3 regions of the Desulfothermus sp. genome follow, and region 2 is predicted to be linked to each of the others. Evidence: riboswitches for the same ligand, from Rfam matches in the RefSeq annotation. Region 2 holds a riboswitch; each other region holds the start of a gene.

Region 1 (3,286 bases), on a different contig from region 2:
TACACTCAGTTTCTTCTTCCCAGCCATCCCAGATATAAGCGTTTTCCCTTCCCATGGCTATGATTTTAAAGGCATACCGAATTAACCCTTCATAGAAATTGCAAAATGGTGCAACTGTATTGAGATCTCCATTTAGCATGTACACCTCAGCTGGACATGGGGCGCCGCAGAAATGTCTAACAGCACACGACTTACAGGGCTCTATCTTTTCAACCATTCTACTGGTCACCATCTTGATCTGTTCTTTTTTTAGAATATCAGATAACGGCTCTTCATTAATATTTCCTGCCCTAAACTCTGGAATACCTATAAATTCACTGCATGGGAAGATATCTCCATTGGCAGCCAAAGCAAAGAAACATCTTCCACCACCACATGGAGATATATCGCACATAAGCCTTCTACCAGTTGGCCCCAGGATTCCCGCCATGATATTAGCAAAGTTAGCAACTACCAATTTCCTCCCATGGGACTCATAGAGCTCATATGTTAGATCTAAGGCTTCTATAATCTCTTTTAAAAACACCATATCATCTGGCTTAGAGAGCCTTCCGCCTTCCTGAGTGCAACGAACAGGATTTAGCATTATCACAGGAACCTCTAAATCATAATAAAATCTAACCAGATCCTTTAAAACTGACACATTGTGTTTTGTTACTGTAGTAATCACATTGTAAGCAGGATAATCTGAGAGTTTTTTTATAACTTCAACTACCTTTTTAAAACCACCTTTCCCTGTCCAGCTCTTCCTGGTTGCATTGGCTATTTCCTCCACAGGAGCATCTAAGGATATACCAAGACCCACCTGATTTTTCTTTATGAACTCTAAGTCCTCATCTGTAAGAAGGGTCCCATTGGTCTGAATACCAAAAAGAAAATCATCTTTATACCTGGATATTCCCTCAAAAACAGCATCTTTTACCATCATTGGCTCAGCACCATGGAATATCACCTGTGGTTTGGCATCATCTCCAAGCACATCTTTAAAAAAGATAAGAAGCTTCTCAAGACTGGCGCACACTTCTTTGGGACTCATGGAAATCCCATTTTTCCGTCTCTCCCTTGGAAGATAACAATAAGTGCAATCAAAATTACACCTGTCAGTGGGATTAAAATAAACAGCAGATGGTGGCAGCTTAAATCTAAGGAGCTCCATTTCTTCCTTGAACTCTTTTTCTTTTTTGAGAAAATCCTCTGTCAATTTTCCACTAAGAGCAGAAGGAAGCTCTGATGCATCCACTATTGCCCAAAATCCACTATCTCCCTCAACAACTGCAACCTTATCATCTACACCAATTTCCAAGACAGAAAACCTGGGACCAAAACCGGTATTTACATATGTTCTTTTATTCATGTTATATTTTACCTATTTCTTGGCCTTTGGGGTCAAAAGGATGTAGTGGGAAAGACCAGTATTTTTCCCTATTTTTTTGCACCTGCGACGATAAGATATTACATTTTTCTTCATACCTCATACCTCCTATTTTATTTTTTGCTGTGGACCACTAAGTAAAAATTCATATCTAATTTCCACCTGTAAATAAAAAAGGGACCCAGGAAAACAGCTATTGTTTCCCCGGGCCCCTTTACCATCAGGACACCGTGAATTCCATCTCCTAACAGGTCTTCTGGCTCTCGGATCATCAGTATGTCCCACGGCCTTCCCCCCAAAGTGGACATTGAGAGTGACCGGACCAGACACATTATACTATCTGGCCCCTAGGTGGAACAACCTCCCCGATTACAGCGGCGGGACCGCCACGGATTTTCACCGTGTTCCGAGATGTTAGGAGACATAATTCCTTTGTTTAGGAGATAAATAATAAAAATCCACTAAAAAGTCAACCTATTAAAAAAATCTAATTCCTAATTGATAAATTAATATAGACATAAAGAATGCAGTTAAGGTATTAAAAAACACACTAAAAATTGCCCATTTCCAATTGGATTCCTGGGCAATTGTAACAACAGAGACAAAACATGGGGCATAAATTAGCACAAATATCATGAAACTTAAGGCTTTTATTTTGTTCCAATCTGGATCATTGGCTATTCTCTCAGACAAAGACGATGAATTTTCCACATCCACTTCCCCTAATGAATATGCTGTTCCCAGAGTGGATACAATCACTTCCTTTGCAGCTATTCCACCTATTAGAGCTATATTACTCTTCCAATCAAAACCAGCCATCTTTGTGACGTCTTCTAAGAGAATCCCTAATCTTCCAGCAAACGAATGTGTAAGTGCTATCTTTTTTTTCTCAGCAATTAAGCTTTGAATTTTATCCTGAATTTGCTTTTCCTTAATTTTGTCATAATTGGTCTTTGATAGCTTAAGTTTTAAAGAATTTATTTTTTTATCTAAGGGGATAATTAAACTTTTTGGAGGAGTTGGATAGCTCATCCCTGCCCATATAATAATTGATATCAATAAAATAACAGTTCCAGCCTTTCTTAAATACTGCCAGACTCTCTCCCAGGTATGAATAACAAGACCCTTTAGAGTTGGAAGCCTGTAAGGTGGTAGCTCCATAACAAAAGGAGTGGATTCTCCTCGTATTACGCTTATTCTAAATAGCTTTGCTATAATAAGTGCCCACAACCAGGAAAAAATGGTCAAAAAAAACATAAGCTTATCGCCAGTTTTAGGAAAAAATGCGCTAGCAAGTAACAAGAATACTGGTACCTTTGCGCCACAAGAAAAAAACGGTGCTGTCAAAATAGTGGCTATTTTTTCTTTTGGCCCCCTCAATGTCCTGGTGGCCATAATACCTGGAACTGCACATCCACCTGGGATACCCCCTGAGATTATAAAAGGCATAACTGAATATCCATGGAGACCAAATATCCTTAACACACGATCCAGCATATACGCCATCCTCGCCATGTAACCACTGTCCTCTAAAAAGGCTAAGATGAAAAACATGATCATAATCAAAGGGACAAAACTCATAACCCCGCCTACCCCATCTATAATTCCTGAAATCACAAGGGATTTAAAAAAACCAGGAGGAAGATAGTTAGAGGCCAAGTTAGATAAAAATCCAAAAAAATCTTGAATCAAAGCAAGGGGGTATTCCCCAAACAAAAAAGTCATCTTAAACATTAGATATAAAATAACAACCATAATAAGCGGGCCAATAAATCTGTGTGTCAGAACCCTATCTATTTTATCTGAAATATCCAATCTATCTGGATCAAAACGGTATTTTATTACTCCTTTTAACAGGGAATGAATATAACCATATCTATAATCAGCAACTATTGCCTCTGGAACAGTATTTAA
Region 2 (3,286 bases):
GCAATGGTCTTAAATACAAAAAAGAGGCAAGGATAGATGGTGTATTGGTACAAAAAATGGCCCCTAAAGGGGTGGAATGCATAGTTGGTGCTACTAGATACCCAAGATTCGGACCCCTTGTAATGTTTGGTTTTGGTGGAATTTTTGTGGAAGTATTTAAGGATGTATCCTTTAGAATAGCTCCTTTAACAAGGGGAGATGTAAGGAGAATGGTTCAAGACATAAAGGCGTATAAACTCCTTACAGGCTTTAGGGGGGATAAGAAAAAAGATATATATGCAGTTGAGAAAGTAATAATGAAAGTCTCCCGGCTAATGGAAAACCATCCAGAAATCCAGGAACTGGACATAAATCCGTTGATTGTCCATGATGAAGGATTGGGGGTATCTGTTGCTGATTGCAGGATTATTTTAAATAAGGATTAGACAAAAAAAGGGACCTGAATTCGCCATAAGGGAGGATTATTTTTCACATAACGAATCCAGGTCCTGTATATAAAAGAGTGCTTTGGGCTTGCTAAAATTCAAGGTGCAACTGTGTTGTCACTGTATGGGCATCTTCATCTGTACCACCTTCATTTAAATCATAATCTTGGTCATATGCATATTCAATTGCCAGGGACAAATTTTCCAGCAAAGAAACTGTTATACTTCCTATATACCTTGATTTAGGCATCTCAAGTGCCACAGCCTCATCTGTTCCCTGATATCCTACGGCGAAAGTGGTATCATAATTAAATAAATTTAAGGTATATCCTGCTTCAATATTCCATGCCCTTGGCTTTGCCCCATGATTTTTAAAATCAAGCTCTCCTTTCTTAAAGCTCTCAACTGCACCTGCATAGCTTGCATAAATTGTTACACCTTGAAAGTCAACAGCTAAATTTCCACATAATGCACCAATATAGTCATCAATGGTACCTGGGACTGTATCTGAAATGGTATCGCTATCAGCAATGTTATTGAGGTATCCACCCCATGCAGTAAAGGACACACCATTAAATTCCCCTGAATAACCTCCATAAATTGAAAATTCATCTAGATGATTTAGATCGTCATTAACATTATCCTCTTTATCTACATCTCCATTAAAGATAGAACCTTCTAAGAAAAAACCATTTTTCTCAAATCCCAAGGAAAGGGCAGATTCGTTTATTTCAGCAAGCTCCAATGTTAAGGGATCAGAGATCATATTGGTATCAAATTCCCCAAGGGGAAGGTATTGTTTCCCTGCCCTTATATAAAGGGGAAATTTTTCAGTATTGCCAATTAAAATATACGCTTCGTCAATATCCACTGGCTCTGTTTCATCCTCTTCCCATAAAAAAGTAATCTTCCCAGAAACAAAATCATTTAATTTTGCATCAACATCAAGTTGTGCAGTTGCCAATTTAATATCACTTTCCTCTGATTCATCAAAACCCTTTGCATATGAACCTTCCACTTCAATAATCCCATGTAATTCTACTTTCCCTGAAAACTTGTTTAGTACACTTTCTTTTTTTTCTTCGTTTTTCTTTGCCAGCTCAGTTTTGAGTGCTGCGAGTTCTTGTTCAAGCCTTTCAATTCTTTGCTTCAAGGCTTCATTTGAATCTGCAAAGGCAAAAGTCGAACAAACGAAAAAAAATAGGACTAATGTTGATACCGAAAAAAACTTTTTCATAAAACCATCCTCCTTTTGTGTTACTTTTTTTTATTAAATATTACAAATTTCATAACCCTAAAAAATTTTTAAGTCAAGTCTTTTTAAAAATAAAAAAATCCCTGAGATTTAAAAATCTCAGGGATTTCCCGTTTTTATCCCTATAATATCACCCCATCTCCCGAGGGCAATATTCTTTTTATTCTCAGGCAGGTCTTCTGACTCTAAGGATCATCCTACTTGCCCTGTTGAATAACCTTTTTCCTCAGGAGATTCAACAGGACTCACCCTGTTGAATAGGATTCCTCTTAGGAAATTCAACAGGGCGAGCTGCGCCTTCCCCTGGCATTTATACCAGAGTGGCATTTTGCAGCTTTCGTCCCCTTATCACAGCCGCGGGCCGGTTCCGGATTCTCACCGGATTCCCTTTTAAGCCATATAACGGCACCTGATTGGTCTTTTCTATTTTAACTTTATTTTTTTGTCAACCTCTGTAAAAATGTTACTGATTCCCTCTTGTCATGGATATTTATTATGTATAGTATCTTCCCTTATTCTTCCATATATTTGTCAATTTTTTTGACAAATATAAGACAACCAGTTAATATTTTTAATCTAATTCTGTATTATAAATTTTTACGCAAAAAACTTAGATACATATAATTTCGTTGAGATTTCATTGGGACTTAGATTAGGAGAAGATTTTTATGAAAAAGACCAGACTTAGTAGAAGAGAATTTTTATTTGGTTTTAGACAGAGATTTTCAGTGCAACCACCTCAAGCTACTTCCATTATTCATAAGGAGGCAAAAAAGGCAGATGAATATTTGGCTCATGAAAATTACAAGGATGCAAAAGAAATATACCTAAAAATGATAGAGCATAGATCAGATAATTTAGTGGCACGACAAAAATTGGCCTATTGCTATTATAAACTGGGAGATATAAAAAATGCTATGAAGGAGTTTCTTGAGCTCAGAAAAAGAGGTATAAAAAGCAATTTTACGTCTCTTTATTTGGGACTTTGTTTTGCGCATATGGGAGATATTGAAAACGCCATTAAATCCTTAAAAAATTTTTTTGACATTACCAAACCAATAGTACAAAGGGCAATAAATCTACAAATTGCACTTTATGATTCAAACATGACAAAAAAAGATGATTTAATCAACTCTATTGAGCAGGCTATAGAAGAACAAAACAAAATGGAAAATTCAACACTATAACCAGAAATGTATAAACATCTTTTACATCAAAAATACTAGTAATAAAATTAAAAAACTTCAGCTTTTGCATATAAGGAGGTCAAATGAAAAGCTTAGATATTCTAAAGAATATTGCAAAAAAGATAGCATCATTAGATGAAAGGATTGTTGAAGTCTTTATACATTCTGACTCACCAAAAGATCCTTTAAAAAGTGATGAAGTATATTTTGTATGTCATCTACTGGATCCAGAAATAACCCATAATTTAGATGCATTTGATGACAAGGGAACTATGTGGTCTCTTGAAATAACAGAGAAATTAATTCCATTTTTAGAAGAAATAAATTTTGCTCCTGAAGTTGTTATTATGCCTTTTAATTACCAGCTCTACTCACAAGGAGAATATGGACAATATTATATTACTTTATACTTAAAAGAT
Region 3 (3,286 bases), on a different contig from region 2:
AACTTATGTTATCATTCAGTTTGTATAAAATTCCAAGTTTTGGAGAAAAAGAATCTTCTGTCTCTGAATTAATATCATACCTTGCACCTAAGGTAATTAAAAGACGAGAATAGAACTCCATTTCATCTTGAAGGTAAATGGCATAAGTATTCATAGTTTCATCCATGACATCACCAATTACACTTCCGTCTTCTTTAGTGTTTTTCCAATGTGCTTTTATAAAATTGGAATCTATACCAAAAGTTAAATAACTAAAATTCTTAACAGGAATTGATGCTTTAATTTGAGCACCGACATTTCTTCCCCAATAATCACGATCTCCATACACGAACAAAAAAGGAGGTCCAAAAGGAGCAGAATTATCAATAATATGTTCCAATTTTGCTTCGCTTTTGTCATAATTAGTGAAAATTCTTGCCTCAAGGTCTAACTTGTTAAAAAGCGTAGTATGTCCGCTTAAATTCAAAAAGTACGAAGTTTTGTCTTGATCTCTTTTGCGCTCTACAGGGAGAAACACTGTTGTACCTCTTTCTGTGTAGGCTTTCATATAGTTTCCTGTAAATGTTATGCCAGTGACATCAGAAAAGTCATAGTCACAGCGTGCAAAAATTCTTTTGTCGTTATAGTCTGAATATTTACTTACATCTTTATATCTTTTATTAAAACCACCTGTTGCTGGATTATAAATGTAATCTACTTCTTTATCCCTGCGGTAGTGATTGTCTATAGTCCGATAGTCTCCATTCAAAGAATAAAAAAATTTGCCTTTTCGTCCAAGAATGCTGAGACCACCTTCTTTAAAGTCAAAATTTCCTAACCTAACCATCGGAACAATATCAATGCCCTCTTTTTCCCTTTTTTTTGATATAATATTGATAACTCCTCCCATTGCATTACTTCCGTAAAGTGAGGAAAAAGGACCTTTAACAACCTCCACGCGCTCAATAGATGATAACTGAAATTGGTTGAAATTAAGAAAACCTGTAATTGGCGAGTTAAGAGGCACTCCATCCATCATAAGCATTACCTTTTTGCTTCCACCTATACCGCGGATGTAAACACTTATAGGTGGACCAAAACCGACATCTGTATATCTTCTGATATCAACTCCTCCAAGCTTTCTTAAAATATCGTCTATGTTGGTTGCAGAAGAATTTTTAATATCCTCTTCTTTAACAACATCTACATCAGCGACCACCTTCTCAGCAGACCTTGGAGAGCGGGTCGCAGTAACTACTATTTCTTCCATCTCATGAACCTTTTGGGCATTACTTAATCCTGGTAAGAAAAAAAAGATTAGTAATGTAATAAAAATTCTTTTCATTTTAAGCCTCCTGCAATAAATTTTATCCAAAAAAAGAGTCCCTGAACCGTACATAAGCAGTCCAGGGACTCCCGTTTTATTCCAAAGGACCTCAGCTTATAGCTTTGGGCACCCGCCAAAGCTAATGCCTATCTGACTCAGGCAGGTCTTCTGACTCTAAGGATCAACCTACTTGCCACACCTTCCCAGGAGTATCCCTGCTCCCAGTGGCTTATATGTGGCTTTCGTCCCCTTATCACAGCCGCGGGCCGGTTCCGGATTTCCACCGGATTCCCTATTAAGCCTTACAGCACCTGAGTGATAAACTTTTTATAATATGTCTAACTATGTGTCAACCCCCTAAACATAACTATCCATTTTGACACTATCCTTTTTCTCTTGTGTTATTTCAACATTAATTTTAACACACTAACTAATATTCCAGTAAAGATAGCAATCTGACCCAGCCAGAATATAAACATCCACTTTATAGTGTCTGCACGCCATTTGTGTATCTCTGTCCTTAACTTCTCTTCTGTGGCTTTTATCTCTCCTCTTAACTTTTCTTCTGTTGCCTTTATTTCCCCTCTTATTTCTTCCATCTCCTTTCTTAGTCTTTCTTCATGGGCCTTAAGTTCATCTTTAGTTACAAGCTCCTTTGTTAATTCATCTTTAAGCTCTGTTTTAATGATAACCTTCTGCTCTTTTGCCTTCTCCTCTATTGAATAAAGGCCTTTCTCTATTGCTTCTATCACCTTCTTCGCAAGTTCAGGGTCAGATAAAACCGCCTCTACACTCTTTGTTATCTCATAAAGATAAAGCTGTATCAACGTCTATCAACCAAATATCTTTTCCCTGCTTCTTTAAATAATTCCCAAGCCAGACACTGGCTGTAGTCTTTCCAACACCGCATTTTCCTGCAACAGCTAATTTCATAAAAGCTCCTATTAATCTTTAGTAAAGAAATTGTAAAGAAATCTTTTAAAATATGCAACCTTATAAATTTATCTTTTGGGGACGGGAAGACCGGTCCCGGTGGGGATGAAAGAAAAGCAAGTGCGTTAGCACCTTGAAACTAAACGATCCAAAATATAAAATACAACCATAAAGGTGAAAATAAAGAGAGCGATAGTTTTTGAACTAAACCACCTAACGGAAGAATAGCAGATAATACTTGGACATCTTATACCAATACCAATTAGACATTCTCTTTCTAAATTTTCTATTAAGGAACTATCAGTCAGCCATTTATTTGTTGATGATAAAATTACATAGAATTTTTTGAAGGAGTATTTTAAACTAGTATTGGCATTATCAAGAGATTGGAGTAACTTTTTAAGTTTTTGGAAGATCCTAAAAAGTTCAAAAACAAAGGGACAGAAATTGTTAAATCACCAAAATAGGGATTGGCCCCAAATTTACAACCCGATAGTGATTTTGTTTGAAGATAGGTTATAAAAAATTTACACAAAAGGATAGACAGTCCCGCCGCCAACCGCAAGCCCAACGGGCGCAGCGAGTTGGCGGTTAGTCTATAATGTGATAATCTTTTCACTCTCCTGAATTAACTTATATAGATCTTTCTGTGTCCCCTTCTTATGATATCCTTCCTTCACTCCGTGAAGTTCCATTAATTTCCCTCAAGCAAACAATTGTCCTTCTGAAAGGGTAAATACTTTCGCCAGATTTTTTAAAGGAAACTTTTCAGAGTCTAATTTTTCATATTTTACTGAAGGTCCATTTAAAAATATAGTGACATCTTCTATTTCCTCCAGCATTATATTGGCAAGTCTAAAGGAGTTCCAAAGAACTTCGGGATTATCCTGACAAACAATAAACAGAATTTTCATATTTTTCTCCTTCTTGGTTCTAACGCCTGAGATGACCGGTTTGAAAAAGTATTAGCTTTTTCAAATCCAAGTTCATTCCATTGTTAAAAATTTCTCATTTCATAAATACATTTGTAATAAACGGTGCTACCTT

The links. Region 2 has a riboswitch for cobalamin ahead of ACY2V1_RS04660 (LbtU family siderophore porin). Riboswitches for the same ligand answer to the same signal wherever they lie in the genome.
Region 1: another riboswitch for cobalamin. It lies ahead of cbpB (peptide-modifying radical SAM enzyme CbpB); the one in region 2 lies ahead of ACY2V1_RS04660 (LbtU family siderophore porin).
Region 3: another riboswitch for cobalamin. It lies ahead of ACY2V1_RS04430 (TonB-dependent receptor plug domain-containing protein); the one in region 2 lies ahead of ACY2V1_RS04660 (LbtU family siderophore porin).

Annotation. Positions count from the first base shown of each region.
Region 1 covers NZ_JBMYBT010000045.1:8,963-12,248, forward strand. Annotated here, with positions in the region: gene cbpB (peptide-modifying radical SAM enzyme CbpB) at 1-1,354, opposite strand, end outside; cobalamin riboswitch at 1,602-1,828, opposite strand; gene feoB (ferrous iron transport protein B) at 1,850-3,286, opposite strand, start outside.
Region 2 covers NZ_JBMYBT010000064.1:14,588-17,873, forward strand. Annotated here, with positions in the region: gene acs (acetate--CoA ligase alpha subunit) at 1-425, shown strand, start outside; gene ACY2V1_RS04660 (LbtU family siderophore porin) at 517-1,662, opposite strand; cobalamin riboswitch at 1,833-2,108, opposite strand; gene ACY2V1_RS04665 (tetratricopeptide repeat protein) at 2,349-2,867, shown strand; gene ACY2V1_RS04670 (hypothetical protein) at 2,951-3,286, shown strand, end outside.
Region 3 covers NZ_JBMYBT010000063.1:1,620-4,905, forward strand. Annotated here, with positions in the region: gene ACY2V1_RS04430 (TonB-dependent receptor plug domain-containing protein) at 1-1,324, opposite strand, end outside; cobalamin riboswitch at 1,448-1,636, opposite strand; gene ACY2V1_RS04435 (hypothetical protein) at 1,708-2,133, opposite strand; gene ACY2V1_RS04440 (nucleotide-binding protein) at 2,111-2,239, opposite strand; gene ACY2V1_RS04445 (hypothetical protein) at 2,944-3,153, opposite strand; gene ACY2V1_RS04450 (hypothetical protein) at 3,248-3,286, opposite strand, start outside.